4 regions of the Leclercia pneumoniae genome follow, and region 3 is predicted to be linked to each of the others. Evidence: predicted binding sites of a transcription regulator. Region 3 holds the regulator's gene; each other region holds the start of a gene.
What was found. The regulator CRP, encoded in region 3, controls carbon source genes, mostly activating them, when cyclic AMP is high. The targets are predictions, from matches to a motif close to ATGTGANNNNNNTCACAT.
Positions count from the first base shown of each region.

Region 1: a site for CRP is predicted at 1,789-1,806, ahead of epd (erythrose-4-phosphate dehydrogenase). Genes of this name have one in related genera too.
Region 2: a site for CRP is predicted at 2,811-2,828, ahead of JZ655_RS13985 (CidA/LrgA family protein). Genes of this name have one in related genera too.
Region 4: a site for CRP is predicted at 3,845-3,862, ahead of ydfZ (putative selenium delivery protein YdfZ). Genes of this name have one in related genera too.

Region 1 covers NZ_CP071383.1:3,532,757-3,540,197, reverse strand. Annotated here, with positions in the region: gene glpX (class II fructose-bisphosphatase) at 1-523, shown strand, start outside; gene JZ655_RS17135 (MltR family transcriptional regulator) at 539-1,048, shown strand; gene JZ655_RS17130 (nucleoside/nucleotide kinase family protein) at 1,045-1,755, shown strand; gene epd (erythrose-4-phosphate dehydrogenase) at 2,001-3,020, shown strand; gene pgk (phosphoglycerate kinase) at 3,070-4,233, shown strand; gene fbaA (class II fructose-bisphosphate aldolase) at 4,323-5,402, shown strand; gene JZ655_RS17110 (small-conductance mechanosensitive channel MscS) at 5,588-6,448, shown strand; gene dctP (TRAP transporter substrate-binding protein DctP) at 6,499-7,441, opposite strand, start outside.
Region 2 covers NZ_CP071383.1:2,868,233-2,875,673, forward strand. Annotated here, with positions in the region: gene licT (BglG family transcription antiterminator LicT) at 1-465, opposite strand, end outside; gene dusC (tRNA dihydrouridine(16) synthase DusC) at 714-1,646, opposite strand; gene map (type I methionyl aminopeptidase) at 1,713-2,492, opposite strand; gene JZ655_RS13980 (ParD-like family protein) at 2,473-2,691, opposite strand; gene JZ655_RS13985 (CidA/LrgA family protein) at 2,877-3,275, shown strand; gene JZ655_RS13990 (CidB/LrgB family autolysis modulator) at 3,272-3,967, shown strand; gene cdd (cytidine deaminase) at 4,096-4,980, shown strand; gene sanA (outer membrane permeability protein SanA) at 5,108-5,827, shown strand; gene tolA (cell envelope integrity protein TolA) at 6,115-6,501, shown strand; partial or broken gene JZ655_RS14010 (IS3 family transposase) at 6,744-7,441, opposite strand, start outside.
Region 3 covers NZ_CP071383.1:3,931,446-3,938,886, forward strand. Annotated here, with positions in the region: gene mdcA (malonate decarboxylase subunit alpha) at 1-811, opposite strand, end outside; gene JZ655_RS19170 (hydrolase) at 1,040-2,062, shown strand; gene JZ655_RS19175 (YheU family protein) at 2,059-2,277, shown strand; gene JZ655_RS19180 (phosphoribulokinase) at 2,308-3,177, shown strand; gene JZ655_RS19185 (OsmC family protein) at 3,244-3,648, opposite strand; gene crp (cAMP-activated global transcriptional regulator CRP) at 3,959-4,591, shown strand; gene JZ655_RS19195 (YccS/YhfK family putative transporter) at 4,649-6,736, shown strand; gene argD (bifunctional acetylornithine/succinyldiaminopimelate transaminase) at 6,737-7,441, opposite strand, start outside.
Region 4 covers NZ_CP071383.1:2,285,431-2,292,871, forward strand. Annotated here, with positions in the region: gene JZ655_RS11025 (RluA family pseudouridine synthase) at 1-142, opposite strand, end outside; gene JZ655_RS11030 (hypothetical protein) at 404-808, opposite strand; gene JZ655_RS11035 (hypothetical protein) at 885-1,274, shown strand; gene JZ655_RS11040 (YmjA family protein) at 1,363-1,608, shown strand; gene ydfG (bifunctional NADP-dependent 3-hydroxy acid dehydrogenase/3-hydroxypropionate dehydrogenase YdfG) at 1,697-2,443, shown strand; gene JZ655_RS11050 (GntR family transcriptional regulator) at 2,534-3,220, shown strand; gene JZ655_RS11055 (universal stress protein) at 3,263-3,694, opposite strand; gene ydfZ (putative selenium delivery protein YdfZ) at 3,957-4,160, shown strand; gene JZ655_RS11065 (mannitol dehydrogenase family protein) at 4,202-5,665, opposite strand; partial or broken gene JZ655_RS11070 (MFS transporter) at 5,882-7,177, opposite strand; gene JZ655_RS21375 (hypothetical protein) at 7,317-7,441, opposite strand, start outside.

The DNA.
Region 1 (7,441 bases), 400 kb from region 3:
TAAACCACTGGACAAATTGCGGCTGGTCACGCTCGATAAGCCCCGAATGCGGGCGACCATTGATGAAGCAACCGCTCTTGGCGTGAAGGTCTTTGCCTTACCCGACGGAGACGTGGCGGCAAGCGTAATGACCTGTCTGCGGGATAATCAGTACGATGTGATGTATACCCTCGGTGGCGCGCCAGAAGGGGTGATCTCCGCCTGTGCGGTCGCGGCACTGGGGGGAGATATGCAGGCAGAGCTTATCGACTTTTGTCAGGCGAAAGGGGAGTCGGAAGAGAATCATCGTATCGCCGCCAGCGAACGCCTGCGCTGTGAAGCAATGGGCGTGATAATAAACCGCGTCTACTCACTGGGCGAACTCGTTGCAGGCGAGGACGTTATTTTCTCCGCCACGGGCGTGACCGGAGGCGATCTCGTCAATGGCATTCAACAGGTGACGGACGGCGTGCGCACGCAAACTTTACTCATCGGCGGCGCGGACCGGACGTGTAATATTATAGACTCTCTGCATTCATGGTGATTTATCGAGAAACGAATGACGACGCTAATCGAAGACGACGTAATTGAGCAACTGGATGCTCAGACGGATTTACTCGCGTTTATGGCAAAAGCAAATGAGATCTTGCTGCTGGGTATCAGACGTTTTCTGCCGTCGTTGTTCGTCAATAATGATGAAGAAATTGTGGAATATGCAGTGAAGCCGTTACTCGCGCAAAGCGGGCCGTTAGACGATATTACCGTGGCGCTGCGTTTGATTTTTGCCCTGGGGAAAATGGAGAAATGGTTGTATGCCGATATCACCCATTTCTCGCAGTTCTATCACTATCTTCAGGAGCAAAAAGAGATCCCGGGTTTTGCAGATGACATCACCTGGGATTTCATCAGCAACGTGAATAGCATTACCCGCAATGCCACCTTATTTAACGCCCTTGAGTCGATGAAGTTTGCTGACTTTGCCGCGTGGTCTGAAGTGCGGTTTACGGGCATGGTCAAAACGGCAATGACGCTGGCGATAACGGCAATACTTAAGGAATTAGACCCGTGAAAATTAGCCTGACGGTGAATGGATTACCGGTTGACGCTCAGTATTCAGATGATGAAATCCAAAACGTACATCTTCCCTTGCTACAGCACATAGCGAAGCGACACAGGGAGAACCCGCAATCCAGAACCGTTGTTTTCCTCAGCGCCCCCCCGGGGACAGGTAAATCGACGCTCACAACGTTCTGGGAGTACCTCTCCCGGCAAGCCCCCGACCTGCCCAGCATCCAGACGCTGCCGATGGACGGTTTCCATCACTACAACACCTGGCTGGACGCCAACCATTTACGCACGTTTAAAGGCGCTCTGGAGACCTTTAACGTTGATAAACTTGCCGCAAATTTGGCTCAGCTTCGCGAGCCAATCGCACTCTGGCCGCAGTATGACAGACAAAAACACGATCCTGTCGAAGCGGCTATTACGGTAACGGCGAGTATTGCGATCGTTGAAGGCAACTGGCTCCTGCTCGATGACGAGAAATGGAAAGCGCTGGAAGTATTTTGTGATTTATCGGTATTTATCACAGCCCCGCCATCGGCGCTGCGTGAACGGCTGGTGCAGCGCAAGATAGCAGGGGGGTTATCACCAGACGAGGCGCAGGCATTTTATCTGCGCACAGATGGGCCAAACGTCGATCGTGTGCTTAGTCAGAGTCGCCAGGCTGATGTGGTATTGCAGATGACGGCAGCAGGGGAATACAGGTTTGCCTGACTGGAATAATTGGACGCGCTTTTAACGGAGAAAATGTGACGCAAGTCAGATAAATGGCGAATCACTCCGCTGGAACGTTCCTTTTATTCCACGTTTCGCTTATTCTGGCTGAAGCGTTTCAGTCGATTATGTGTTCGACAAATGACCAATCAGTTGCAGTTTGTGACAGGCAAGCATTCCCCTCTGAGCGTCGCTGCATTACTCTGTCAGCCACCTCGAATCAAGGATAGCCTTGCAGGAGACTTATGACCGTACGCATAGCGATTAATGGCTTCGGTCGCATCGGACGCAACGTGGTTCGTGCTTTATATGAATCCGGGCGCCGTGCGGAAATCACCGTGGTGGCAATCAATGAACTGGCCGATGCTGCTGGCATGGCGCATTTGTTGAAATATGACACCAGCCATGGGCGCTTTGCCTGGGACGTTCGTCAGGAAAGAGAGCAGCTTTTTGTCGGTGACGATGCCATTCGGGTTCTGCATGAACGCAGCCTTGATGCGCTGCCCTGGCGCGAGCTGGGCATAGATGTGGTGCTCGACTGCACCGGCGTATACGGCAGCCGCGAGCATGGCGAAGCGCATCTTGCGGCGGGCGCGAAAAAGGTTCTTTTCTCTCATCCTGGCGGCAACGATCTCGATGCTACTGTGGTCTTTGGTGTGAATCACCATGAACTGCAAGCTGAACACCGCCTTGTCTCCAATGCTTCCTGCACCACCAACTGCATTATTCCGGTCATTAAACTGTTAGATGATGCGTATGGCATCGAGTCGGGTACCGTCACCACAATCCACTCTGCCATGCACGATCAGCAGGTTATTGATGCCTATCATCCTGACCTGCGACGCACGCGTGCTGCGAGCCAGTCGATTATCCCGGTCGATACCAAACTGGCCGCCGGTATTTCGCGCATTTTCCCGCAGTTTAACGACCGTTTTGAAGCCATTGCCGTGCGCGTACCGACCATCAACGTGACGGCAATTGACCTCAGCGTTACCGTGAAAAAACCGGTAAAAGCCAGTGAAGTCAACCTGTTGCTGCAAAAAGCGGCACAGCAAGCATTTCATGGTATAGTTGACTATACGGAATTACCGTTGGTCTCAATTGATTTCAACCACGATCCGCACAGTGCCATTGTCGATGGCACCCAAACGCGGGTCAGTGGAGCGCACTTAATCAAAACGCTGGTCTGGTGCGACAACGAATGGGGCTTTGCTAACCGGATGCTCGACACCACGTTAGCAATGGCCGCTAAAGGTTTCAGGTAAGGCGCGTAAAGCGCCTGCAAAACTTTAAGAATCAACGAGAGGATTCACCATGTCTGTAATTAAGATGACCGATCTGGATCTGGCTGGTAAACGCGTTTTCATCCGTGCAGATCTGAACGTACCGGTTAAAGACGGCAAAGTGACCAGTGACGCGCGTATCCGTGCTTCTCTGCCGACCATCGAACTGGCCCTGAAACAAGGCGCTAAAGTGATGGTAACTTCCCACCTGGGTCGTCCGACCGAAGGCGAGTACAACGAAGAGTTTTCTCTGCTGCCGGTTGTTAATTACCTGAAAGACAAACTGTCCAGCCCGGTGCGCCTGGTAAAAGATTACCTGGATGGCGTTGAAGTGGCTGAAGGCGAGCTGGTAGTGCTGGAAAACGTTCGCTTTAACAAAGGCGAGAAGAAAGACGACGAAGCGCTGTCCAAAAAATATGCTGCACTCTGTGACGTATTCGTTATGGATGCCTTTGGTACCGCTCACCGCGCGCAAGCCTCTACCCACGGTATCGGTAAATTCGCTGATGTCGCCTGTGCAGGCCCACTGCTGGCTGACGAACTGGAAGCACTGGGTAAAGCCCTGAAAGAACCAGCACGTCCGATGGTTGCTATCGTCGGCGGTTCTAAAGTGTCTACCAAACTGACCGTTCTGGACTCTCTGTCCAAAATCGCTGACCAGCTGATCGTTGGCGGTGGTATCGCGAACACCTTCGTCGCGGCCCAGGGCCACAACGTGGGTAAATCCCTGTACGAAGCCGATCTGGTTGATGAAGCGAAACGCCTGCTGACTACCTGCGATATCCCGGTTCCAACCGACGTTCGCGTGGCGACCGAGTTCTCTGAAACCGCGACCGCGACCCTGAAATCTGTCTCTGACATTAAAGATGAAGAGCAGATTCTGGACCTCGGCGACGTCTCTGCACAGCGTCTGGCAGAGATCCTGAAAAACGCCAAAACCATTCTGTGGAATGGCCCGGTTGGCGTGTTCGAATTCCCGAACTTCCGTAAAGGTACTGAAACCGTGGCTAACGCGATTGCTGACAGCGAAGCGTTCTCCATCGCAGGCGGTGGTGACACCCTGGCGGCAATCGACCTGTTCGGTATTTCCGACAAAATCTCCTACATCTCCACTGGCGGCGGCGCATTCCTCGAATTCGTGGAAGGCAAAGTTCTGCCGGCAGTAGCAATGCTCGAAGAGCGCGCGAAGAAGTAAGCCATTTAAGGGCAGGGTAACCTGCCCAATTATTAGCGCGCTTTAAAGCACGCATCCCTTTCCAAGGCCGAAGATACAGGACTCGCAACATGTCTAAAATTTTTGATTTCGTAAAACCTGGCGTAATCACCGGTGATGACGTTCAGAAAGTGTTCCAGGTAGCTAAAGAAAACAACTTTGCTCTGCCTGCTGTTAACTGCGTGGGTACCGACTCCATCAACGCCGTACTGGAAGCCGCTGCGAAAGTTAAAGCACCGGTTATCGTTCAGTTCTCCAACGGTGGTGCTGCGTTCATCGCAGGTAAAGGCGTGAAAACTGACGTTCCTCAGGGCGCGGCTATCCTGGGTGCTATCTCTGGTGCACACCATGTACACCAGATGGCTGAACATTACGGTGTTCCAGTCATCCTGCACACTGACCACTGCGCGAAGAAACTGCTGCCGTGGATCGATGGTCTGCTGGATGCGGGTGAAAAACACTACGCAGCTACCGGCAAGCCACTGTTCTCTTCTCACATGATCGACCTGTCTGAAGAGTCTCTGGAAGAGAACATCGAGATCTGCTCCAAATATCTGGCGCGTATGGCCAAAATGGACATGACTCTGGAAATCGAACTGGGTTGCACCGGTGGAGAAGAAGACGGCGTGGACAACAGCCACATGGACGCTTCTGCCCTGTACACTCAGCCAGAAGATGTTGATTACGCTTACACCGAGCTGAGCAAAATCAGCCCACGCTTCACTATCGCAGCGTCCTTCGGTAACGTGCACGGCGTTTACAAACCAGGTAACGTGGTTCTGACCCCGACCATCCTGCGTGATTCTCAGGAATACGTTTCTAAGAAACACAACCTGCCGCACAACAGCCTGAACTTCGTCTTCCACGGCGGTTCCGGTTCTTCTGCTCAGGAAATCAAAGATTCCGTCAGCTACGGCGTTATCAAAATGAACATCGATACCGATACCCAATGGGCAACCTGGGACGGTATCCTGCAGTACTACAAAACCAACGAAGCGTATCTGCAAGGTCAGCTGGGTAACCCGAAAGGCGAAGACCAGCCGAACAAGAAATACTACGATCCGCGCGTATGGCTGCGTGCTGCCCAGTCATCCATGGTGACGCGTCTGGAGCAGGCCTTCAAAGAGCTGAACGCGGTTGACGTTCTGTAATTTGCGCTGCTAACAGCCTCAGAAAGGCCCGCCTGTGCGGGCCTTTTTTTATGCTTTTTCAATAAGCTGTAAATCCTGATTTTGTGATCTGTTTGGCAAAACCCTGGCTTTTTGTTTACCCTTTACTCACTTGCCTGTCCCTCTGTGGGAGGGTTCTGACGTTGAATGAGCATAAGGATAGATAAATGGAAGATCTCGGTGTTGTAGATAGCATCAATAACGCTGGCTCCTGGCTGGTGCGTAACCAGGCGCTACTGCTGAGTTATGCGGTAAACATCGTTGCGGCGATTGCGATCATCATCATCGGGATGATTGTCGCACGAATCATTTCGAATGCGGTTAACCGCGTAATGCGCGCGCGTCACATTGATGCCACGGTTGCGGACTTTCTCTCCGCGCTGGTTCGTTACGGTATTATTGCCTTTACGCTGATCGCCGCGCTTGGCCGCGTGGGGGTGCAAACGGCATCGGTTATCGCCGTATTGGGTGCCGCCGGTCTGGCGATTGGCCTGGCGTTGCAGGGTTCTCTGTCGAACCTGGCGGCTGGCGTGCTGCTGGTGACCTTCCGCCCGTTCCGCTCCGGCGAGTACGTTGATCTGGGTGGGGTGGCAGGTACGGTATTGCAGGTGCAGATCTTCTCTACCACTATGCGTACCGTAGATGGCCGTATCGTGGTCATCCCGAACGGTAAAATCATCGCTAATAACATCATCAACTTCTCACGCGAACCGGTACGTCGTAACGAGTTTATTATTGGTGTCGCGTATGATTCTGATATTGATAAAGTGAAACAGCTGCTCACCAACATCATCGACTCCGACGATCGTATTCTGAACGATCGTGAAAAGACGGTGCGTCTCAACGAGCTGGGTGCCTCATCAATTAACTTTGTGGTTCGTGTCTGGAGTAACAGCAGCGATCTGCAGAGCGTTTACTGGGACGTACTGGAGCGCATCAAACGTGATTTCGATGCCAACGGTATTAGCTTCCCGTATCCGCAGATGGACGTTAACTTTAAGCGAGTGAAAGAGAACGCGAGTGAATAACTGACACCCGTTTAATGACGCCCACGCATCGCGGGGGCGTCGTTTAAAGGCTATTTTTGCAAGGCATCCTTAAGCGCTAATCCCACGGCACGCATTATCAGAGCGGCATCTTTATTGCCTTTCTCTTCCTGAATCTGGATCCATTCTGCCTGTACCTGTTGATAATTCGTGGCTTCCTGCCAACGCGCGAGCTCTGCATGGCTCAGGATGTGAAGGTGAGCCCCCTCTTTTGCCATCCGCTTACCCAGGGAACGAACACTCTTGTCGAGTAGCGTGCCCAGTTGCTTTTCCGTTGATGCCGCCGCCCGTTGAATGGCAGCCTGATCTTTTGCATCCAGCGCCGCCCACACCTCTTTATTAATCGCTAATAGATAAACATGTCCCAGCCACATCGCGGGAGAGTAACTTACCCACGGCGCAGCGCGCTGCGCCTGAATGTCCCAGGCGCTATCAAGATTTACCAGAAGACCATCAAGCTGCCCGCTGCGCAACGCCCCGCTAATATTGTTGTTCCAGGGCATTGAGATTGGCGTTCCTCCCGCGTTCCTGAGCCACGCCTGGTGCCAAAAGCTGGCTGTGCGCCAGCGGGTTCCCTCCAGCGCATCGAACCGTAGCGACGGTACCGTGCTGAAAAATCCGGCTGGATAGCCCAGGAAAAATTGCAGATTGATCAGGTTGTTGTTGTTCAGCTCGCGGCTGAACTGTGGATTCTGCAAAAATATGTGTTTAAAAAAGGCGACCTGAGCTGCGCCCGTATCCGGCCCAACAGGGAAGCTTTTGAAAATCTGGTGCAGAGGGAGTTGGGCGGGTGAATACTCCGGAACCACAATACCCATATCCGCTATTTTGCCTTCGGCAACGGTGGTAAGCGCATTGTAGCTGGCGGAGAGCTCACCTCCCCAGTGAGCTTCTATTTTTACCTTTCCCTGAGATTCACGCTCAACTGCATGGAAAAAAATCTCGTTGATGGCTCGTGTTCGCATGTTGCCATAG
Region 2 (7,441 bases), 1.1 Mb from region 3:
GATAAAGCCGGCCTCATCTTCGGCTAAGGCGACGTCGAGCCTTCTGGCGATGATGGCCCGGGCTTCCTGTCCCAGTTCAAACTCTTTTGGATAAAGGCGTTTGATCTCCCACAGCAGCACGTTTTTAATCGCCAGACCCTTCTTCTGCCGCTCAATGGCGAAGTAGCAGTGGTCGGTCAGGGTGATGTATAAACTCTCCTGCAATTTACCCAGTCGCTGCGCCGCCAGCCCGATAATGCGGTCGCAGGTGGTCATCACCTCCAGAGGGATCTGACTGAGAAGCTCCCCGAGGCGATGCACCAGTTCGTCACTTTGCAGTGCGAACACCTTTTCCACCTTCTCTTTATCCAGGTTCTCACCCACGCGCTTTTGAAAGGCCAGCCCACGACCCATCACGACCTGTTCGCGCCCGTGTTCATCCTGAACAACCACCACATTATTATTAAGAATTTTGGCGATGATCATCGGAACCCCAAAAACAAAAAAACCTGACCTCCGGCGGAAGCCAGAAATCAGGTTTTGCCTGCCGCAGCAGTAACAATCCAGTTCAGGTACTCTATCACTTTCATTCGTAGCCTCAATCCGCCACGAACAGAAACGTGATGGAGATCGCTCTCGGCCACTGTACAGCCAGCAGGCGATTGGCGTACCAAAGGCCCTTTAATGCTGGGCGAAAGAGGCATCTAAAAGCCCCGAGCCTGCACGAGCGGGTATTATTTTGCCTGGATGACGCGCGCAATCTCTGCTGAGGTTTGCAGCGTGCGGATCTCCTGAAATAACGACAGCGCCTCGTCATACTCTTTGCGCAGATAACTGAGCCACTGTTTAATGCGCGCCACATGATACAACCCGGTATCACCCTGCTTTTCCAGACGACTGTATTTTTGCAGCAAGGTCACCACCTCCGCCCAGGGCATGCGCGGCGCGTTATATTTTATGACCCGGCTCAGATTGGGCACGTTCAGGGCGCCACGGCCAATCATGACCGAATCACAGCCGGTAGCGGCCATACAGGCCTGGGCACTTTCGTAATCCCAGATCTCACCGTTGGCAATAACCGGAATCGACAGGCGTTTACGGATCTCGCCGATGGCCTGCCAGTTAATGCGTTCCGCCTTGTAGCCATCTTCTTTAGTACGCCCGTGAACCACCATCTCGCTGGCCCCCGCCTGCTGCACGGCATCGGCAATCTCAAACTGGCGATCGCTGCTGTCCCATCCCAACCGCACTTTTACCGTCACCGGCAGGTGCGCGGGTACCGCTTCGCGCATCGCCTTTGCGCCACGGTAGATAAGCTCAGGATCTTTTAACAGCGTGGCCCCGCCGCCGCTGCCGTTAACCAGCTTCGACGGGCAGCCGCAGTTGAGATCTACGCCATACGACCCCAGCTCCACCGCCCGTGCGGCGTTTTCCGCCAGCCACTCAGGATATTGCCCCAGCAACTGTACCCTTACCAGGGTGCCCGTAGAGGTGCGGCTCTGGTTGTGGAGTTCAGGGCAGAGTCTGTAAAACGACTTTACTGGCAGCAACATATCGACCACGCGCAGAAATTCGGTGATGCAGAGATCGTAATCGTTAACCTCGGTCAGCAGCTCGCGCACCAGTGAGTCGAGCACGCCTTCCATCGGCGCCAGTAATACACGCATTGTTCGTACCTGTGAAAAAAGACGCGCTATAGTAGCCGCTCTCCCGGTATGTGGAAAGCCCGGCGCTTACTCAGGCACCGTCTCTTCCGGGCGCAGCGTCAGCACTTCAAAACCCTCCGCCGTGACGGCGATGGTATGTTCCCACTGGGCCGAGAGTTTTTTGTCGCGGGTCACCACCGTCCAGCCATCTTTTTTGGTCTTGATACGGCTGTCGCCCTGGTTGATCATCGGCTCGATGGTAAAGACCATCCCTTCTTTGAGCACAGCGCCTTCACCGGGCTTTCCATAGTGCAAGACCTGCGGCTCTTCGTGCATCTCTTTGCCGATACCGTGTCCACAATATTCCCGCACCACGCTGTAGCCGTTGCTCTCAACATAAGACTGAATCGCATGGCCAATGTCCCCCAGAGTCGCGCCCGGCTTCACGGCCTTAATCCCTCTCCACATCGCCTCGTACGTTTTATTAACCAGTCGACGGGCCAGCGGCGAGACGTCGCCAATGAGATACATTTTACTGGAGTCGGCAATCATGCCCGCTTTTTCGAGCGTGATGTCGACATTGACGATGGACCCGGATTTCAGGTGCTCGGACGATTTCGGGATACCGTGGCAGACCACATCATTCACCGAGGTGTTAAGCACATACGGGAAATCGTACTGCCCTTTACTGGCCGGACGGGCCTGGAGTTGATTAACAATAAAGGCTTCCACCCGGTCGTTGATCTCCATGGTGGTGACGCCTGGCTTAATAAAGTCGTCCAGCATGGTAAAGACCGAGGCCAGCAGTTCGCCCGCATGACGCTGGCGCGCCAGCTCATCTGCGCTTTTAATGAGAATTGATGGCATTGATCACCTCCAGTAAACGATCGGAGCCAGATTTCAGCATCATCATTTTGATCTGCTGATGATTAAGTTCAGGGTAGAGCTCACTCATCATACCGAGGCGGATCCAGTATTCGGCCTGAGCGTTGACCGAACGTGACATGGCTTTGCTGGCATCACGAATGTCGTCATGCAGCAGGTCGGAAATTTTTACGATACCCATTTATATACTCCGTAATGATTCATATATAAATCGTATATCGTTAGCGAAGGCTTGTCACCCGTGTTTGTGGAAATGCCCGACGTTCCAAAAAGCAATGTCTGGTATGCTCAAATTTCATGATGTGATCCGTAGCACGTTTCCGGGTTTAATTGTATGATGAATGCGTTTCTTCAAGGGCTTTCACCATGAACAAATCATTGAATAACGTCTGGCAGTATCTGCGCGCGTTCATATTTATCTATCTCTGCCTCTATGTGGGTAACTTCCTGGCATCGCTGCTGCCGATCACCATTCCGGGCAGCATCATAGGCATGCTGATCCTCTTTGTCTTACTGGCGCTGCAGATCATTCCGGCGAAGTGGGTTAAACCGGGATGCTCGGTGCTGATTCGCTATATGGCGCTGCTGTTTGTCCCCATCGGCGTGGGGGTGATGCAATATTACGACCAGCTTAAAGCCCAGTATGGTCCGATCGTTGTTTCCTGTTTTATCAGCACTCTGGTGGTCTTCCTGGTGGTGAGCTGGAGTTCACACCTGGTTCATGGTGAGCGCAAAGTAATTGGCGAGAAGGAGAGTAAGAAATGATGGTAAATATCTGGTGGTCATTGCCGTTAACCCTGGCCGTCTTCTTCGCCGCGCGTAAGCTCGCCATGCGTTTTAAGATGCCGCTGCTCAATCCGTTACTGGTGGCGATGGTGGTTATCATCCCTTTCCTGCTGGTGACCGGTATCTCGTACGAGCACTATTTTGCTGGCAGTAAAGTCCTCAACGATCTTCTGCAGCCTGCGGTCGTGGCGCTGGCTTTTCCGCTGTATGAACAGCTGCATCAAATCCGTGCGCGCTGGAAATCCATCATCACTATCTGCCTGGTGGGCAGCGTGGTGGCGATGATCACCGGTACCTCGGTTGCACTGCTAATGGGGGCATCACCGCAAATCGCCGCCTCTATTTTACCGAAATCGGTCACGACCCCTATTGCGATGGCGGTGGGCGGAAGCATTGGCGGAATCCCGGCCATTAGCGCCGTTTGCGTAATTTTTGTCGGCATCCTCGGGGCGGTGTTTGGTCACACGCTGCTGAATCTGATGCGCATTCGGACTAAAGCAGCCCGCGGCTTAGCGATGGGAACCGCGTCGCATGCCCTTGGCACCGCGCGCTGTGCCGAGCTGGATTATCAGGAAGGGGCTTTCAGTTCGCTGGCGCTGGTGATTTGCGGGATCATGACCTCGCTTCTCGCGCCGTTCCTGTTCCCAGTGATTCTGGCGGTAATGGGCTAAAATTTGCGACGCGTCGCGCATTTTTCATTTCTGTTTCATAAGTTGCACACATAATGAGATCGCCATCACATATAAACCGGTTGCGGCTCCGTACACTACCGATCCATTAATCCTTATGAGGCAATGCCATGCACCCACGTTTTCAATCAGCTTTTGCCCAGCTTGCAGAGAATTTGCAATCGGCCCTGGCCCCAATTCTGGCAGATGCGCACTTCCCCGCCCTGCTGACGGCTGAACAGGTCACCGCACTGAAACGGGCAACCGATCTGGATGACGACGCGCTGGCCTTTGCGCTACTGCCGCTGGCCGCCGCCTGCGCACGCGCTGACCTTTCACACTTCAACGTCGGTGCCATTGCGCGCGGCGTGAGCGGCACCTGGTATTTTGGCGGCAATATGGAGTTCCTGGGCTCCACCATGCAGCAGACGGTGCACGCCGAGCAGAGCGCCATCAGCCATGCCTGGCTGCGCAGTGAAAAAGGGCTGAGCGCCATCACCGTGAATTACACGCCGTGCGGCCACTGTCGTCAGTTTATGAATGAGCTGAATAGCGGCTTAGAGCTGCGCATCAACCTGCCGGGTCGCGCCCCTCATACGCTGGCCGATTACCTGCCTGATGCTTTTGGTCCAAAAGATCTGGAGATCAAAACCCTCCTGATGGATGAGCAGAATCAGGGGTTCGCTCTGAGTGGCGACGCCTTAACTCAGGCCGCCATCGCCGCCGCCAACCACTCCCACGCCCCTTATAGTAACGCCCCGAGCGGTGTGGCCCTGGAGTGCCGGGACGGTACGATCTTCACGGGCAGCTATGCTGAAAATGCGGCATTCAACCCGACCCTGCCCCCATTGCAGGGTGCTCTGAATCTGCTGAGTCTGAATGGCTATGATTATCCGGACATTCAGCGCGCCATGCTGGCTGAAAAGGCTGATGCGTCGCTCATTCAGTGGGATGCTACGGTGGCAACCCTGAAGGCGCTGGGCTGCCAGAATATTGACCGCACCTTGCTGGCCTGATCCGCTTCGCGGGCAGAAATGCCCGCGTATCTGGTGAAAATCCCCCCAATTAAACCGCCGTTTCTTGCGCTTACCAGACGGGTAAAGTAGCCTGAGTGAAATTTCACCCACGACACGAGTCATCTCCATGTTTAAGCGCGTTTTTTACAGCCTCTTTGTCCTGACTGGCATCGTGCTGTTGACTGCGCTTGGCCTCGACCGCTGGATGAGCTGGAAAACCGCCCCTTACATCTTCGACGACCTGCAAGATCTGCCTTACCGTCAGGTGGGCGTGGTGCTGGGTACCGCCAAATATTACCGCACCGGGGTGATCAATCAGTATTACCGCTACCGTATTCAGGGGGCGCTGAATGCCTATAACAGCGGCAAGGTAAACTACCTGCTGCTGAGCGGCGATAATGCGCTCCAGAGCTATAACGAGCCGGTCACGATGCGTAAAGATCTGATTGCCGCCGGGGTCGATCCCGCGGATATCGTGCTCGACTATGCTGGTTTTCGTACCCTGGACTCGATTGTGCGCACCCGTAAAGTCTTTGATACCAACGACTTTATCATTATCACTCAGCGCTTCCATTGCGAACGCGCGCTGTTTATTGCGCTGCATATGGGCATCCAGGCCCAGTGCTACGCGGTCCCATCCCCGAAAGATATGCTCACCGTACGGGTACGCGAATTTGGCGCACGTCTGGGTGCGATGGCCGATCTCTATCTCTTCAAACGTGAACCGCGCTTTTTAGGTCCACTGGTGCCGATCCCCACCCAACACGAAGTGCCGGAAGATGCGCAGGGTTACCCGGCGGTCACGCCGGAGCAGTTGCTGGATTTCCAGAAAAAAGAGAAAAAGTAGCCGTTTTATTTACGGCGAAAATGAGACGGCAAGTCTGAACATTGCACAGAGAGCACGCTATTGGACTGACTCCCTATCGCGGGCCTTTTCATGGATACGTGCAGTCAGAGATCCTCGAACTGATGTCTGCAATGAGCGAAAAGCGGACCTTATAGTCTGGCAGGCTGGTTTAACAAACGTGGAGACGCGCTCATACGCATCTCGGTTGAGCACATGAAATCGCCATTTCCAGGAGCTTTCTCTTACCACGTGATCTCATTAAGATATCCCTATTGTCAGTAATGGGAATGACTTTAGTGCCATCACAACGTATTACAACCTTTTGGTTGCTCGTTCCGTTTCTACTGGCAGCCTGTGCCGGAAGCCACAAAAATGCGCCCTTCCCGCCGGATATAAGCCAGGCAGACTTAGTTAAAATTGATGCCTATGGTGAACAAGTGCGGCAGGCCATATCAGAACAAATGCCTGATAATGATACCTGGTCGGGGAAAGAGTGTACTGTCATGATTTCCATTCTGCCGGACGGCATGTTGGTGAAGGTAGAGGCCGAAAAAGGCGACCCTGAACTCTGTCAGGCTGCGGTTTCTGCTGTAGCCCGTGCTAAAATCCCGCCTGCGCCGGATGCAAAAACCGGGGAAATATTTAAAAAAGCCTATCTGGATTTTGCTATGTAACCCCTCTTCCATTTGAAAAAGCGGTAGATTATCTTTTACGCGTTATGTTGGTCTTATTTTATTTCAAGCGTTAAGAGTTTGAAAATTATGCTTGTGTCAAGGCCGCTATTTTTGGCGGCTTACGCTGGTGCAATCTTCAAACTACCATGCCTATTTCGCCTCTCACAGGGAACGTCCATGATGTATTCTGGTCGTCTTTTAGCGCTTTCACTCGTTCTACCCTTTGAATCGCCACAGATAATCTAGACACTTCCGAGCCGCTGATAATATTGTTTTTCGTATTCAGTTGGTGGCATATGATCACTCGAACCATGCCGACGCTTACTGTTATAAAACATTTCGATGTAATCAAAAATATCACCGCGAGCTTCTTCTCGCGTTCCGTAGATCTTTTTCTTTATCCGTTCACGTTTCAGTAGCTGGAAAAAACTTTCTGCGACTGCGTTGTCATGACAGTTACCGCGACGGCTCATACTGCCCTCCAGCCCGTGTGATTTCAGGAACGACTGCCACTCATAGCTTGTGTACTGACTGCCTTGATCAGAATGAACCAGCACCTGCTTTTGAGGATTACGTCGCCACACGGCCATCAGAAGTGCATTCAGGACAATATCCTTTGTCATCCGGGGCTGCATTGACCAGCCAATAACTTTGCGCGAGAACAGGTCAACAACCACAGCCAGATACAGCCAGCCTTCGTGAGTCCGGATGTAGGTGATGTCCGTTACCCAACGCTCATCCGGTGCTTCCGGGTTGAACTGCCGCTGGAGCCTGTTGGGCGTCACGATGCTGGTTTCACCCTTACGTGCCCGTGGGCTACGGTACCCGACCTGAGCCCTTATCCCGGCACGCTTCATCAGTCGCCAGACACGGTTAACTCCGCACTGTTGTCCGGTATCCCGCAGGTCGAGGTGGATCTTGCGATAACCATAAACGCAAC
Region 3 (7,441 bases):
GCAGCAGCAGTTCAATCGCTGCGGTGTTAAAGCCGATCCCGTGGTTGAGGGACTGCACCTGATGTTCCGCGTAGATGCCCTTAATCGCCATCATCGCCATCAGGATGTGTTCCTGTTTGATCAGACGCGGGTCACGGGTGAACAGCGGTTCAATAAAGAACGGCTTGTCGGCCACTACCACGTAGTCGATCCAGGAGCCTGGAATATCCACGCGCGGCAGATCGCATTCGTCGTCCACCAGCTCGTTCACCTGTGCGATGACGATCCCGTCGTGGAACGCGGCGGCTTCAACCAGCGCCGGGGTATCTTCGGTGCTCGCCCCGGTATAGAGGTTACCTTTACGGTCCGCTTTAAAACCGGCAATCAGAGCCACGTTGGGCGAGAGGTCGACGTAGAGGCGGGAATAGAGTTCGATATAGGTGTGGATCGCGCCAATTTCGAGCTGGCCATCTTCCAGCAACTGCGAAATACGCAGGCTCTGGGTACCCGAGAAAGAGAAGTCCAGCTTACGGGCGATCCCTTTCTCGAAGATATCCAGATGCTCGCTGCGCCCGACGCTTGGCATGATCATATGCAGGTCATGCACTATTTGCGGATTCACTTCAGCGAGTGAGCGGGAAAGAAAATCTGCCTGCTTCTGGTTGTTGCCTTCCAGAACGACTTTGTCGCCTGGTGCGATCAGTTTTTCCAGCATGGCGACAAAATCGCCAGTCGGCAGTACCTTGCCCTGAACCGGTACGGATGCCAGACGACGCGCTTTTTCCGTGCGTCTGGTGTTCCATTGCCGGGTAGGTGTTTGCCCAGATAACATTATTAACCTCCTGATTCAGCACATCATTCTGATTTGCTTAACGTTGAGTAAAGTGTGCGCGCTGGTGAGAAAGGCATCAATTAAGCGTAGAGCGCAATCATTAGCCTGAGAGTAATAATCAACGTTAGGAAATGTGATCGGGATCAGTTCATGTTTCGGAAATACGGGCTCAACGGGGTACAATTCGGAAGGTATAGTAAATTTCTGACAAGAATCATCATCATCCTTATGACTCAAATTATTCCATCAGACTTCGACATTGCGACCGAAGAGAGCGCAGAATTTGTGCCCATGCGCGGCGTGGCGAATCGCCATCTGCAAACCATGCTGCCGCGCCTTATTCGCCGCAAAGTGCGCTTTACGCCGCATTGGCAGCGTCTCGACCTGCCCGATGATGATTTTGTCGATTTAGCCTGGAGTGAAGAGCCGCTCAGTGCGCGACATAAACCCCGGCTGGTGGTGTTCCACGGCCTGGAGGGGAGCCTGCACAGCCCTTATGCTCACGGTCTGATTGAGGCGGCGAAAGCGCGCGGCTGGCTTGGCGTGGTGATGCACTTTCGCGGATGCAGCGGCGAGCCAAATCGGCAAAAGCGCATCTATCACTCCGGGGAAACGGAAGACGGTACCTGGTTCCTGCGCTGGCTGGCCGAAACGCTCGGCCCGGCCCCTACCGCTGCGGTGGGGTATTCGCTCGGGGGAAACATGCTCGCCTGTCTGCTGGCGAAAGAGGGTGAAAGCGTTCCGCTGGATGCCGCCGCTATCGTCTCGGCGCCGTTTATGCTGGAACAGTGCAGTTACCATATGGAAAAAGGCTTTTCGCGCGTCTATCAGCGCTATCTACTGAACCTGCTGAAAGCCAATGCAGCGCGAAAGCTGAAGGCTTATCCCGACACGCTGCCGGTGAGCCTGCGCCAGCTGAAGAAAGTGCGCCGTATTCGCGAGTTCGACGATCTGATCACCGCGAAAATCCACGGATTTGCCGATGCGATCGACTATTACCGCCAGTGCAGCGCCATGCCCGTACTGAGTAAGATCACCAAGCCAACGCTGATTATTCATGCTAAAGACGATCCCTTTATGGATCATCACTCCATCCCGGCGCAGGAATTTTTGCCCGCTAACGTCCATTATCAACTGACCGAGCACGGCGGCCACGTCGGCTTTGTTGGCGGCACGTTGCGTCGTCCACAGATGTGGCTGGAAACCCGTATTCCTGACTGGCTGACAACATACCTGGAACCGAAACTATGATCATTCCCTGGCAAGATCTGGCTCCCGAAACGCTGGATAATCTGATTGAAAGCTTTGTGTTACGTGAAGGCACAGATTATGGTGAACAAGAACGCACGCTCGAACAGAAAGTGGCCGATGTTAAGCGTCAGCTGCAAAACGGCGAGGTACTGATCGTGTGGTCCGAGCTACATGAAACCGTCAACGTCATGCCCCGCAATCAATTTCGCGGTTAATCGCTTCATCTTTCTACTCAGGGAGTTGCTATGTCCGCCAGACATCCGGTTATTGCCGTCACAGGATCGAGTGGTGCAGGCACCACCACTACCAGCCTCGCCTTTCGTAAAATCTTCTCTCAGCTTCATTTAAGCGCCGCAGAGGTCGAGGGTGACAGCTTTCACCGCTACACCCGTCCTGAGATGGACATGGCCATTCGTAAAGCGCGCGATCTGGGTAAGCACATCAGCTATTTCGGCCCGGAAGCGAACGATTTCGGCCTGCTGGAGCAAACCTTTCTCGAGTATGGCCTGAGCGGTAAAGGACAGTCACGCAAATACCTGCACACCTATGACGAAGCGGTGCCCTGGAATCAGGTGCCGGGCACCTTCACCCCCTGGCAGCCGCTGCCGGAGCCGACGGATGTGCTGTTTTACGAAGGGCTGCACGGCGGCGTGGTCACGCCACAGCACGACGTGGCGCGCCATGTTGACCTGCTGGTGGGCGTGGTGCCTATCGTTAACCTCGAGTGGATTCAGAAACTGACCCGCGATACCAGCGAGCGTGGACATTCGCGTGAGGCGGTGATGGACTCCGTGGTGCGCTCGATGGAAGACTATATCAATTTCCTGACGCCGCAGTTCTCGCGCACCCACATCAACTTCCAGCGCGTCCCTACAGTGGACACCTCTAACCCCTTTGCGGCTAAAGCCATCCCCTCTCTGGATGAGAGCTTTGTGGTGATCCATTTCCGCAACCTGGAGGATATCGACTATCCCTGGCTGCTGGCGATGCTGCAGGGCTCATTTATTTCGCACATGAATACGCTGGTCGTGCCGGGCGGGAAGATGGGGCTGGCGATGGAGCTGATTATGACGCCGCTGGTGCAAAGATTGATGGAAGGGAAGAAGATCGCATAAGCCTGGTCCCTCTCCCTGTGGGAGAGGGTTAGGGTGAGGGCATCAACACGCACGATGCCCGATAAATTACGCTTCGATCACCTCATACGAATGCGTAATATTCACCGCTTTCTCCAGCATCAACGCCACGGAGCAATACTTCTCTGCTGACAGATCCACGGCGCGGGAGACCGCCGCGTCTTTCAGTTCTTTACCCGTGACAATGAAGTGCAGGTTGATATGCGTGAACAGGCGCGGCGCCTCTTCACGGCGTTCCGAGGTCAGTTTCACTTCGCAGTTTGTCACCTCATGGCGACCTTTTTGCAGGATAGAAACCACATCAATTGCGCTGCAACCGCCAGCGGCCATCAGCACCATCTCCATCGGGCTTGGCGCCTTATCTCCGGAGTTGCCGTCCATCAAAATCTGGTGCCCTGAAGCCGACTCGCCCAGGAACGTTAAGCCCTCAACCCATTTCACACGCGCTTGCATTGTAGTTAACTCCGAAGTTGCAATTTTCCTGACAGATTACGCGCCAGTAACAATTCTGGCAACGGAAGGCGACCTGTATCAAGCTGAAGCGAGACACCAGGAGACAGGCGGCTAAAGCTATGCTAAAACAGTCTGGATGCTACAGTAATACATTGACATTACGCATGTATGCAGAGGACATCACACATTACAGGCTGCTGAATATTGTGACAGCCCGATTCCCAGGAATGGGGAAGAATTCGATTGCAACCCCAGAGTGAAGGCGTCCATCCCGGCTCTGGAGACAGCTTATAACAGAGGATAACAGCGCATGGTGCTTGGCAAACCGCAAACAGACCCGACTCTCGAATGGTTCTTGTCTCATTGCCACATTCATAAGTACCCATCGAAGAGCACGCTGATTCACCAGGGTGAAAAAGCGGAAACGTTGTATTACATCGTTAAAGGCTCCGTGGCCGTGTTGATCAAAGATGAAGAAGGGAAAGAGATGATCCTTTCTTATCTGAACCAGGGCGACTTTATTGGCGAACTGGGCCTGTTTGAAGAAGGTCAGGAACGTAGCGCCTGGGTACGGGCAAAAACCGCGTGTGAAGTGGCTGAGATCTCCTACAAGAAGTTCCGCCAGTTGATCCAGGTGAACCCGGACATTCTGATGCGCCTCTCCTCGCAGATGGCACGCCGCCTGCAGGTGACTTCTGAGAAAGTGGGTAACCTCGCCTTCCTGGACGTGACCGGCCGTATCGCTCAGACGCTGCTGAATCTGGCAAAACAACCTGACGCGATGACCCATCCGGATGGTATGCAGATCAAAATCACCCGTCAGGAGATTGGTCAGATTGTGGGTTGTTCCCGCGAAACCGTTGGCCGTATTCTGAAAATGCTGGAAGATCAGAACCTGATCTCCGCCCACGGTAAAACGATCGTGGTTTACGGGACGCGTTAATTCCGAAAGAACGGCGTGCCATCGCAAGATGTCACGCCGTTTTTGTCTCTGGCATCTATGTGGCGCAGGCTGATTTATCACCCGGAAGTTAACTACGCACTTCGACAAACGCTGGTGCTGTGTCTTCCTGTGGCCGTCGGTCTGATTCTCGGCCACCTGCAACAGGGTCTGCTCTTCTCTCTCGTGCCTGCCTGCTGCAACATCGCAGGGCTGGATACCCCCCATAAACGCTTTTTCAAACGTCTGATCGTTGGCGGCTCGCTCTTTGCCGGCTGTAGTCTCGCCGTCCAGTTACTTCTGGCCCGCGACATCCCCCTGCCCCTGATTCTCACCCTGCTGGCGATGACGCTAGGGGTGACGGCAGAGATCAGCTCTTTGCATGCCAGGCTGCTACCCGCCTCGCTGATTGCCGCCATCTTTACCCTGAGCCTGGCGGGCAATATGCCGGTGTGGGAGCCGTTGCTGATCTATACGCTGGGCACGCTCTGGTATGGGCTATTTAACTGGTTCTGGTTCTGGATGTGGCGCGAACAGCCGCTGCGGGAATCGCTGAGCTTGCTGTACCGCCAGCTCGCTGACTACTGCGAAGCGAAATATACCCTGCTCACCCAGCATACCGACCCGGAAAAATCCCTGCCGCCGCTGCTGGCCCGCCAGCAGAAGGTGGTGGATCTTATCAGCCAGTGTTATCAGCAGCTACACATGCTGGCAGCTAACAGAAATCACGAATACAAACGTCTGTTGCGAACCTTCCAGGTCGGGCTCGACTTGCAGGAGCATATCTCCGTCAGCCTGCATCACCCGGAAGAGGTGCAAAAGCTGGTGGAACGCAGCCACGCCGAAGCCGTGATCAGATGGAATGCCCAGACCGTCGCCGCACGCCTGCGTGTACTCTCGGATAATATTCTCTATCACCGCTACCCCACCCGCTTCAGCATGGACAAGCAGCTGGGCGCGCTGGAGAAAATCGCCCGGCAGCACCCGGAAAACCCGGTTGGGCAGTTCTGTGCCTGGCACTTTAGCCGCATCGCCCGCGTACTACGTACCCAGCGTCCGCTCTACTCGCGCGACCTGATGGCCGATAAGCAAAAACGTCTGCCGCTCTTCCCGGCGCTGAAAAGTTATCTGTCGCTCAAGTCTTCCGCGCTGCGCAATGCCGCACGCATCAGCGTCATGCTCAGCATCGCCAGCCTGATGGGGATGGCCCTCCATTTACCGAAGCCCTACTGGATCCTTATGACCGTTCTGCTGGTCACGCAAAACGGCTACGGGGCGACGCGGGTACGCATATTCCACCGGGCAGGCGGTACCCTGGCAGGGCTGATTATCGCGGGTGCCACGCTGCACTTCCACGTGCCGGAGGGCTTTACGTTACTGAGCATGCTGCTGATTACGCTGGTGAGCTACCTGATCATTCGTAAAAACTACGGCTGGGCGACGGTCGGCTTTACGGTGACCGCGGTATACACGCTGCAGCTCCTCACGCTGAACGGCGATCAATTTATCATCGCCCGTCTCGCAGACACGCTGATAGGCTGTTTAATCGCTTTTGGCGGCATGGTGTGGTTGTGGCCGCAGTGGCAAAGCGGGTTGCTACGACAGAACGCCCACGATGCGCTGGAAGCCGACCAGGAGGCTATTCGCCTGATCCTGAGCAGTGACCCTCAGCCAACACCGCTTGCCTGGCAGCGCATGAAGGTGAACCAGGCGCACAACGCCCTGTTCAACTCGCTGAATCAGGCGATGCAGGAACCGGGGTTCAATTCACACTACCTGGCCGACATGAAGCTGTGGGTCACGCACAGCCAGTTCATCGTAGAACATATCAATGCCATGACGACGCTGGCACGGGAACACACCATGCTGACGCCGGATCTGGCCGAGCGCTATCTGCAGTCTTGTGAAATTGCGCTGCAGCGTTGTCAGCAGCGGCTGGATTATGACGCGCCGGGAGAGAGTGGCGACGCCAATATTCTGGAAGCGCCGGAGACGCTGACCCACGGGCCGATGAGCACCCTGGAGCAGCATCTACAACGCATACTGGGGCATCTGAGCACCATGCACACCATTTCGTCGGTGGCATGGCGTCAACGTCCGCATCACGGTGTCTGGTTAACCCGTATTTTAAAGCGGACGCCGTACTGATCAGGCCTGGACCACGCTCTTCACCGCGGCGGCAAAACGGCTCAACCCCTCGTCAATATCGTTATCTTCCACCACCAGCGAAGGGGCAAAGCGCATCACGTCCGGGCCCGCATTGAGGACCATCACCCCTTCCTGCGCCGCAGCGTGCAGGAAATCACGCGTCCGCCCTTTAAACTGCGGCTTAAGCTCAGCACCGACCAGCAGCCCCATCCCACGGATTTCGCTGAAAACATCATACTGCTCGTCGATCTGCTGCAGCTGTTTTACAAAGCGTTCACGCTTCGCGTGCACACCCCTAAGCACCTCGGGCGTATTAATAATATCAAAGGCCGCGCCCGCAATAGCGCAGGCAAGCGGATTACCGCCGTAAGTAGAGCCGTGAGACCCCACGTGGAATGCGGAGGCGATATCCTGCGTGGTGAGCACCGCGCTGATCGGGAAGCCGCCGCCCAGCGCTTTAGCGCTGGTGAGAATATCTGGCGTCACGCCGTAATGTTGATAGGCGAAAAGTTCGCCGGTTCGGCCCATGCCGCTCTGTACTTCGTCAAAGACCAGCAGCGCCTGATGCTGGTCGCACAGATCGCGCAGCCCCTGCAGAAACGCCGGCGTCGCCGCCGTCACGCCGCCTTCGCCCTGAATCGGCTCCACCACTACGGCGCAGGTATGATCGTCCATCACCGCCTTCACCGCATGCAGATCATTGAA
Region 4 (7,441 bases), 1.6 Mb from region 3:
AATCAAGATTCTGCGGGTTTTTACCCGACAGACTGAGCAAGCCGGCAGGTTTGTTGATCAGCACCAGGTGTTCGTCCTCATAGAGGATCTCTATTTCGTCATGGCACGGTGGTGCAATAAAGGTATCAACAATGGTAGACATCAGGTCGCCTGCTGTAAGAAAGGGGGCGAATAATATCCCATTCTTTACCGCTACGCGAATTGCCACAATGCAGAGTGAATGTTACGCGCCCGCTCTGCCGATGAAAGGCAAGCGCCCTCGCCCCCTTAACTGGCGGCGCGGAAGAATGACCTCTTTTTTCTTTTCTGATTACGCAAAGCAAGCTGGGATTACACGTCCGTAAGAGCGGGAATTATTAATAACAGCGTAGATAATAAAAAACGCTTACGCCCGCCATGCTTATTAACTCCAGCTAATAGAATCGAGCAGACCTGAAATATCCTCCCGAATTTCCATCCCGGAATCTGTTAAATCAACAATAGAAAGAATACTTTCATTGCCCAGTTGAATATTGACCTGCTCTACCACCAGCGCCAGATGCGTCATTACCGCCTGGAGCCCGTGAATGTCAACATTAACTTGATCGAGACTGAGATAGCAGACGCCCCTCGCTGTGATCGCAAAACTTGCGCACCGGTTAGTGTAGTGTTGGTGAAAAGCCGTAATCCACTCGGCCGTTGGGCAATAATAAGGCTTTATTTGGATGCAGAGACGCTCAACGATACCCTTATTAATAATGCACGCCGCTTTATCAAAGTCCGTCAGAATGACAGCATGTGTCATAAAAATCGAGGCAGGCTTTTTCATCAGGGTAGTTCTTATTTATGAGAGAGATACATTTCATGCTATAATACCTATCCCCTGTCTTCAACCGTCACTTTTTATGCCGCAACTTATCTGGTGTCTCGATAACTATTTCGAAGAGAAGAAAAAAGATTGTTATTTCGTGGTATTCGGCCGCAAATTTCCCATAAAGCATGATGATAATTTTAAAAAGAGTGAAAATCCGCCGGGTAGAGCAGCGTTATTAAGCTGGTTTAAAGCACACTATCCCCATATAGCGGTCGAGCCGGTATGGCCGCACAGCAGCACCAGTCTGTCGCTCTTCTTTGATCGGGAATACGATGGTTCTGTCACGATTGAGTTTGACGACGAGAGCCTGCGTGCGTTCTGCGAAGAGTGGGAAGATGAAGACCAGAACGGGTGTTCCAGAGACGGGACGTTCATCTGTTATCACCTCCCTTATGCGTCGTATCTGGAAAATCGAGGTTAATGCCTGAGTAAACCGCTATCAGAAATTAAGATTAAGAATGATAATATTCAGTCCGGACACCCATTTATGCAGCCTGACAGGATAAACAATGAACCACGACATTCCCCTCAAGTTTTACGACATCGTTGACGAGTACGCCACTGAAACGGACATTGCCGTTAACGACGCCGAGCGCGACACGCTGGCGCACTATTTTCAGTTGCTGATCACCCGTTTAATGAATAACGAGGAGATCAGTGAAGAAGCCCAGCAAGAGATGGCCGCAGAGGCCGGTATTAACCCGCTGCGCATTGATGACGTTGCCAACTTCCTCAATCAGTGGGGCAATGAGTAGCCCACATTAAGGCCATGCAGCGGCCCTTACCCTGCGCCAGATCACATGCTATGGTAGTACAACACAAAAAGCGTTGAGGAACAGTGAGATGATTATTTTAGTAACTGGAGCGACCGCAGGTTTTGGTGAAAGTATTACCCGTCGTTTTGTGGCCAACGGGCACAAAGTCATTGCGACAGGCCGCCGTCAGGAGCGTTTGCAAGAGCTGAAGGATGAGCTGGGTGACAGCATTCTGACCGCGCAGCTGGACGTGCGTAATCGCGCCGCCATTGAAGAGATGATCGCAAACCTCCCTGCCGAGTGGCGTGAAATTGATGTGCTGGTTAACAACGCCGGTCTGGCGCTGGGCATGGAGCCTGCGCATAAAGCCAGCGTTGAAGACTGGGAAACGATGATCGACACCAACAACAAAGGTCTGGTCTATATGACCCGTGCAGTGCTGCCGGGTATGGTTGAGCGTAACCGCGGCCATGTCATTAATATTGGCTCTACTGCGGGCAGCTGGCCTTATGCAGGGGGTAACGTTTATGGCGCCACGAAAGCTTTTGTTCGTCAATTCAGCCTCAACCTGCGTACCGATCTGCACGGCACCGCTCTTCGCGTGACCGATATCGAGCCAGGTCTGGTGGGCGGAACCGAGTTCTCTAACGTGCGCTTCAAAGGCGACGACGATAAAGCCGGTAAAACCTACGAGAATACCCAGGCCCTGACCCCAGAAGATGTCACCGAGACGGTCTGGTGGGTCGCGACCCTGCCGAAACATGTCAATATCAACACCGTAGAGATGATGCCGGTCAGCCAGAGCTTTGCTGGCCTGAGCGTCCATCGCGGCTGATCTTCCTCTCCCGGCCTGCGGGCCGGGTATGGGATGACCGGCAAAAGAATGGTAGTATTTACCGCTTAATTCTTCGAGAAATCACAACGCATGGCCGCAGAATCGCAACTTAATCCTACACAGCCCGTCAACCAGCAAATCTACCGCATTTTGCGCCGCGATATCGTGCGTTGCCTGATTCCGCCGGGAACGCCGCTGTCGGAAAAAGAGGTCTCCGTGCGCTTTGACGTCTCACGTCAGCCAGTGCGTGAAGCTTTTATCAAACTGGCTGAAAACGGACTCATCCAGATCCGTCCGCAGCGCGGCAGCTATGTTAATAAAATCTCGCTTAATCAGGTGCGTAATGGATGCTTCGTGCGCCAGGCCATTGAGTGTGCGGTGGTCCGCCGCGCCGCCAGCCAGGTAAACGACAATCAGTGTTATTTGCTGGAACAAAATCTGCACCAGCAGCGTATAGCCATTGAGCGCAAGCAACTTAATGACTTTTTCCAGCTCGACGACGAATTCCACCAGAAGCTGGCGCAAATCGCCGACTGCCAGTTGGCCTGGGATACGGTTGAAAACATTAAGGCGACTATCGATCGGGTGCGTTATATGAGCCTTGACCATGTCTCTCCGCCCGAGATGCTGTTACGCCAACACTACGATATTTTCAGCGCGCTGGAAAAACGCGATGGGGATGCGGTGGAAAAGGCGATGACGCTGCATCTGCAAGAGATTGGCGAGTCCGTGCAGTTAATTCGTCAAGAAAATAGCGACTGGTTTAGCGAAGAGTAATGCTGCCGCATCCTGTTATATTACCAGGATGCGGCAAAATAATTAGCGAACCACTAATACCGGAATTTTGGCATAGCGTAAGACGGATTCGGCGTTTGAACCTAACAGATGGGTGGTGACGCCCGGTTTTTTTGAGCCAATAACAATCACGTCATATTCACCGTCAGCACTCATGGCAATGATTTCGTCACGCACATTACCGAATCGTACCCGCGTCTGAATATTTTCCGGCGCAATATCGAATAGCCGCTTCAACTCATTCATCTTCTTCTCTGACTCTTGCGTCATATAGTTTTCAAACTTTTTAATGTCTGACGAGAAACCTCGTAACATGGCGCGTCCATTGACCGGCAGAATGTTTAATAGCGTGATGGTGGCATTATCAGCCTTAGCGAGAAAAGAAGCATGGCGCACCGCTTTATCGCTTAAATCCATTTCAAAGACATCGACAGGCATCAATATTCTTTTGTACATCGTCTCTCTCCTTATTGCGCTAGCCAGGTTGCTTAACGTTATTAAGAGTGACACGATGAAATCAAACCATTCCTAAACAGTCCCGTCAGGAAATTACCTTAAGAGGTAAAGAAATGTCGGCCTGAGTTATTCTTGCTGTGAGATAAAAAAGTGTGAGTTTGATCAAAAACAAAAAAACGGCTGCGCTACAGGCGTATTAATACTATCCCGTGAGCGGCAAGAACCATCACGTCGCTTCGGTTAGCATTAGAGGAGAAATATGATGATGACTTACGACCGCAACCGTAACGCAATTTCCACCGGCAGCCGGGTAATGATTAATAGCACCGGCACTACAGGCACCATCCGCGCGATTCATAGCGAAGGGCTGAGCGCCGCTCAGGTACGCCGCAACAAAACGGTAGAAGTCGAGGGCGTAGAAGGCCGATTCGAACCGGTTGAACTCATCCGCCTCGGTTTGCATTAAGAGGCCGAATCATGCCGCCGCGCACGGCGGCATCTCCTGACTCAGCGGGAAGCGGCGTACTGCGCCACCGTCGCCTTCGCCCCCAGCTTCAACAGCGTGAGATAAGCCTGTTTCACCGCGTCAACAAAGATTTCATCCTGCGGTAATTCATTTCCGAAAATCGCTTCAATACCCAACAGCGCAGTGACCCGACTCACCCCTTCTTCACTGTGCTGTACCGCCGCCTGAATAACCGGCAGCAGCGGGTCGCACACCTCGATAGGTTGTCCCTGCTCATCTACTCCGCTCACATAGCGCATCCAGCCCGCCACGCCCAGCGCCAACAGCGGGAAGCTACGTTGATGTGCCCGATGCCAGCGCACGGAGTCGAGCATTCGCTGCGGCAGTTTCTGGCTACCGTCCATGGCGATCTGCCAGGTGCGGTGACGCAACGCCGGATTGCTGTAGCGGGCTATTAACAGCTCAGCATAACGGTGAAGATCCACCCCTTTCACCTTCAACGTGGGCGCCTGCTCCTGGAGCATCAGCGCCTGCGCTGCGTGGCGGTAGTTCGTATCTTCCATGCAGTCATTGATATGCTGATAACCCGCCAGATAGCCCAGATAGGCGAGGAAGGAGTGGCTGCCGTTTAACATACGCAGCTTCATCTCTTCGAAGGGGACAACGTCTGCAACCAGCTCCGCCCCTGCCTTTTCCCACGCTGGTCGCCCTGCTACAAAGTTATCCTCTACTACCCACTGGCGGAAGGGTTCACAGGCAACCCCGGCAGGGTCGCGTACGCCGGTGATGTGCGCGATTTTATCCAGCGTATCGGCGGTAACGGCAGGCACAATACGATCCACCATAGTGGACGGAAAGGTGACATTCGCTTCAATCCATTCCGCAAGCTCGCTTTCTACCGCCCGGGCGTAAGCACAAATAACATTTCGGGTAACGTGACCATTTTCAGGCATGTTGTCGCACGACATCACGGTAAAGGCCGGCAGCCCTCGCTGTTTACGACGAGATAGCGCCTCGACCACCACGCCGGGAGCAGATTTTGGCTGATGGGGGTTTCGCAGGTCTGCCACGATAAACGGATGATCGAGCATCAGTTCCCCGCTGGCAGGTGCATGGCAGTAACCTTTTTCCGTAATGGTCAGCGAAACGATGGCGATTTGCGGTTCGCACATGGCTGCCAGCACGGTTTCCAGGCCGTCCACATCCACATGCAGCGCTTTTGTGACCACCCCAACAACGCGTGCAGTCCAGGCATAGGCAGACATTTCCGCTACGGTATAGAGGTTATCCTGCGCACGAAGATCGGCAATTTGCTGCTCACCGCCGATCAAATTAACCTCGCAGTATCCCCAGTCGCTGCCCTGCTCTGCCGCCAGGATATCGGTATAGACCGCCTGATGCGCACGGTGGAATGCACCAAAACCGAGATGAACAATGCGCGTTTGCAGGGTATTTCGATCGTAGCGCGGGAGCGTCGCGTTTGCCTTTAATAACGGATTTTCCATAATTGACTCTTTTAGCGAAGATTTATCTCAGGCGCGTCGCCGCGTCCCAGAGGAGTCGCGGCGGCACCGGCTTACTAAACTAACTAGAATGGTAGAAGCTATAAAAAAGAGAGCTGCCATCTACCATACTGATTGTTGAAGCCGGGTTATTGATTTACGTTAACTTTTAGGCAAGTGGTGTGACAGCTATTGAAAGCTGTGTGACAACATTCGCCATCAGGATAAAGCGCCCTGCTTAGCGCGCGCGCCATCCCGCGCAGGCTTTGCTTCGGCTGCATCTTCCAGGGCGCTCAGATCACGGTCACGCACTTCGGGCATCAGCACCGCAGAGACCAGACCAATCACCGAGTAGACCACCACCATGACCGCGATCGGCCACCAGGCACCGGTCATATTGCAGAAAATTCCTGCCAGCACCGGACCGAAGCCCACCGCCACCAGCCCCCCCGCCTCTTTCGAGATCGCCATGCGGGTAAAGCGATTACGCGAGCCAAACATCTCCGCCATGGTAATGTTTTCCAGTGCAAACAGCCCCAGCACCGCGACGTTGTGGATGATGATAATGGACGCCATGATCACCCCTGGCGCGTTGGCTTTGTCGACGATAATCGACAGCATCGGCCAAGCCAGAAGAATGGCCGAAATATTGAGGATAATATAGGGTAAGCGACGGCCAAACTTATCTGAGAGCCAGCCCAGCAGTGGAATCGAGATAAAGCCCAGGAACGAACTGATCATCAGCGCATCGGTAGGGATGCTCTTATTAAACAGCAGCGTCTGCACCAGATAGCCCGCCAGGAACGTCTGAATCAACCCGGAGTTACCCGCCTGACCAAAGCGCAAGCCGGTCGCCAGCCAGAAGGATTTGCTTTTAAACATCGCCCCCAGAGTGCTCTCCTGCGGCGCCGTCACGGCTGGCGCCTCTTCGGCATTCACCTTTTCGAAGACCGGGCTCTCTTTCAGGTTCATACGCAACCAGATAGCAAAGATCATGACCACCACGCTTGCAAGGAACGGGATACGCCAGCCCCACGCCACCAACTCTTCCCGGTCGAGGGCAAAGAACATAATCGCCCAGATCGCAGTGGCGCTCAGGGTGCCGCAGTTGGTGCCCATCGCCACCAGTGAAGAGATGATCCCGCGTTTACCTTTCGGCGCATACTCCGCCAGCATGGTGCCTGCCCCGGAGATTTCCGCCCCGGCGCCCAGCCCCTGGATGATACGCAGCGTGACCAGCAACACCGGCGCAAAAATCCCGATCTGCGCATAAGTAGGCAGCACGCCGATCAGGGTGGTGCAGATCCCCATCATGGTAATGGTGATAAACAGCACTTTTTTACGGCCAATGCTGTCGCCCATTTTCCCGAAGATAAAAGCCCCCACGATACGGGCGATATACCCCGCGCCGTAGGTACCCATCGCCAGGATCAGGGCCATTGCGGCAGACTGTTCCGGGAAGAAAATCTCGTGAAAGACCAGCGCGGCGCCCAGCGAGTAGAGCTGAAAATCCATGATATGCGGCACTAAGATTTAATTTCAGGATGATGTAGGAAGAAAGCAGGCTTCTACCAAAGCATTAGCGCAAGATGAATCACTACCTTCAGAGGTTTTGAGTTGTTTTGCGCTAATTTTTTGCCCCATCTATGCCCCATCAAATCACCGGACAGTCATCACTCCCCAGCGCCCGGTTGATGAAATATGTCACCCGCCCCATTACTTCTGCCTCTTCCATGGCCTCGCCTTCTATCGCCTCTCCATCACTCGTTATCAGCGCCC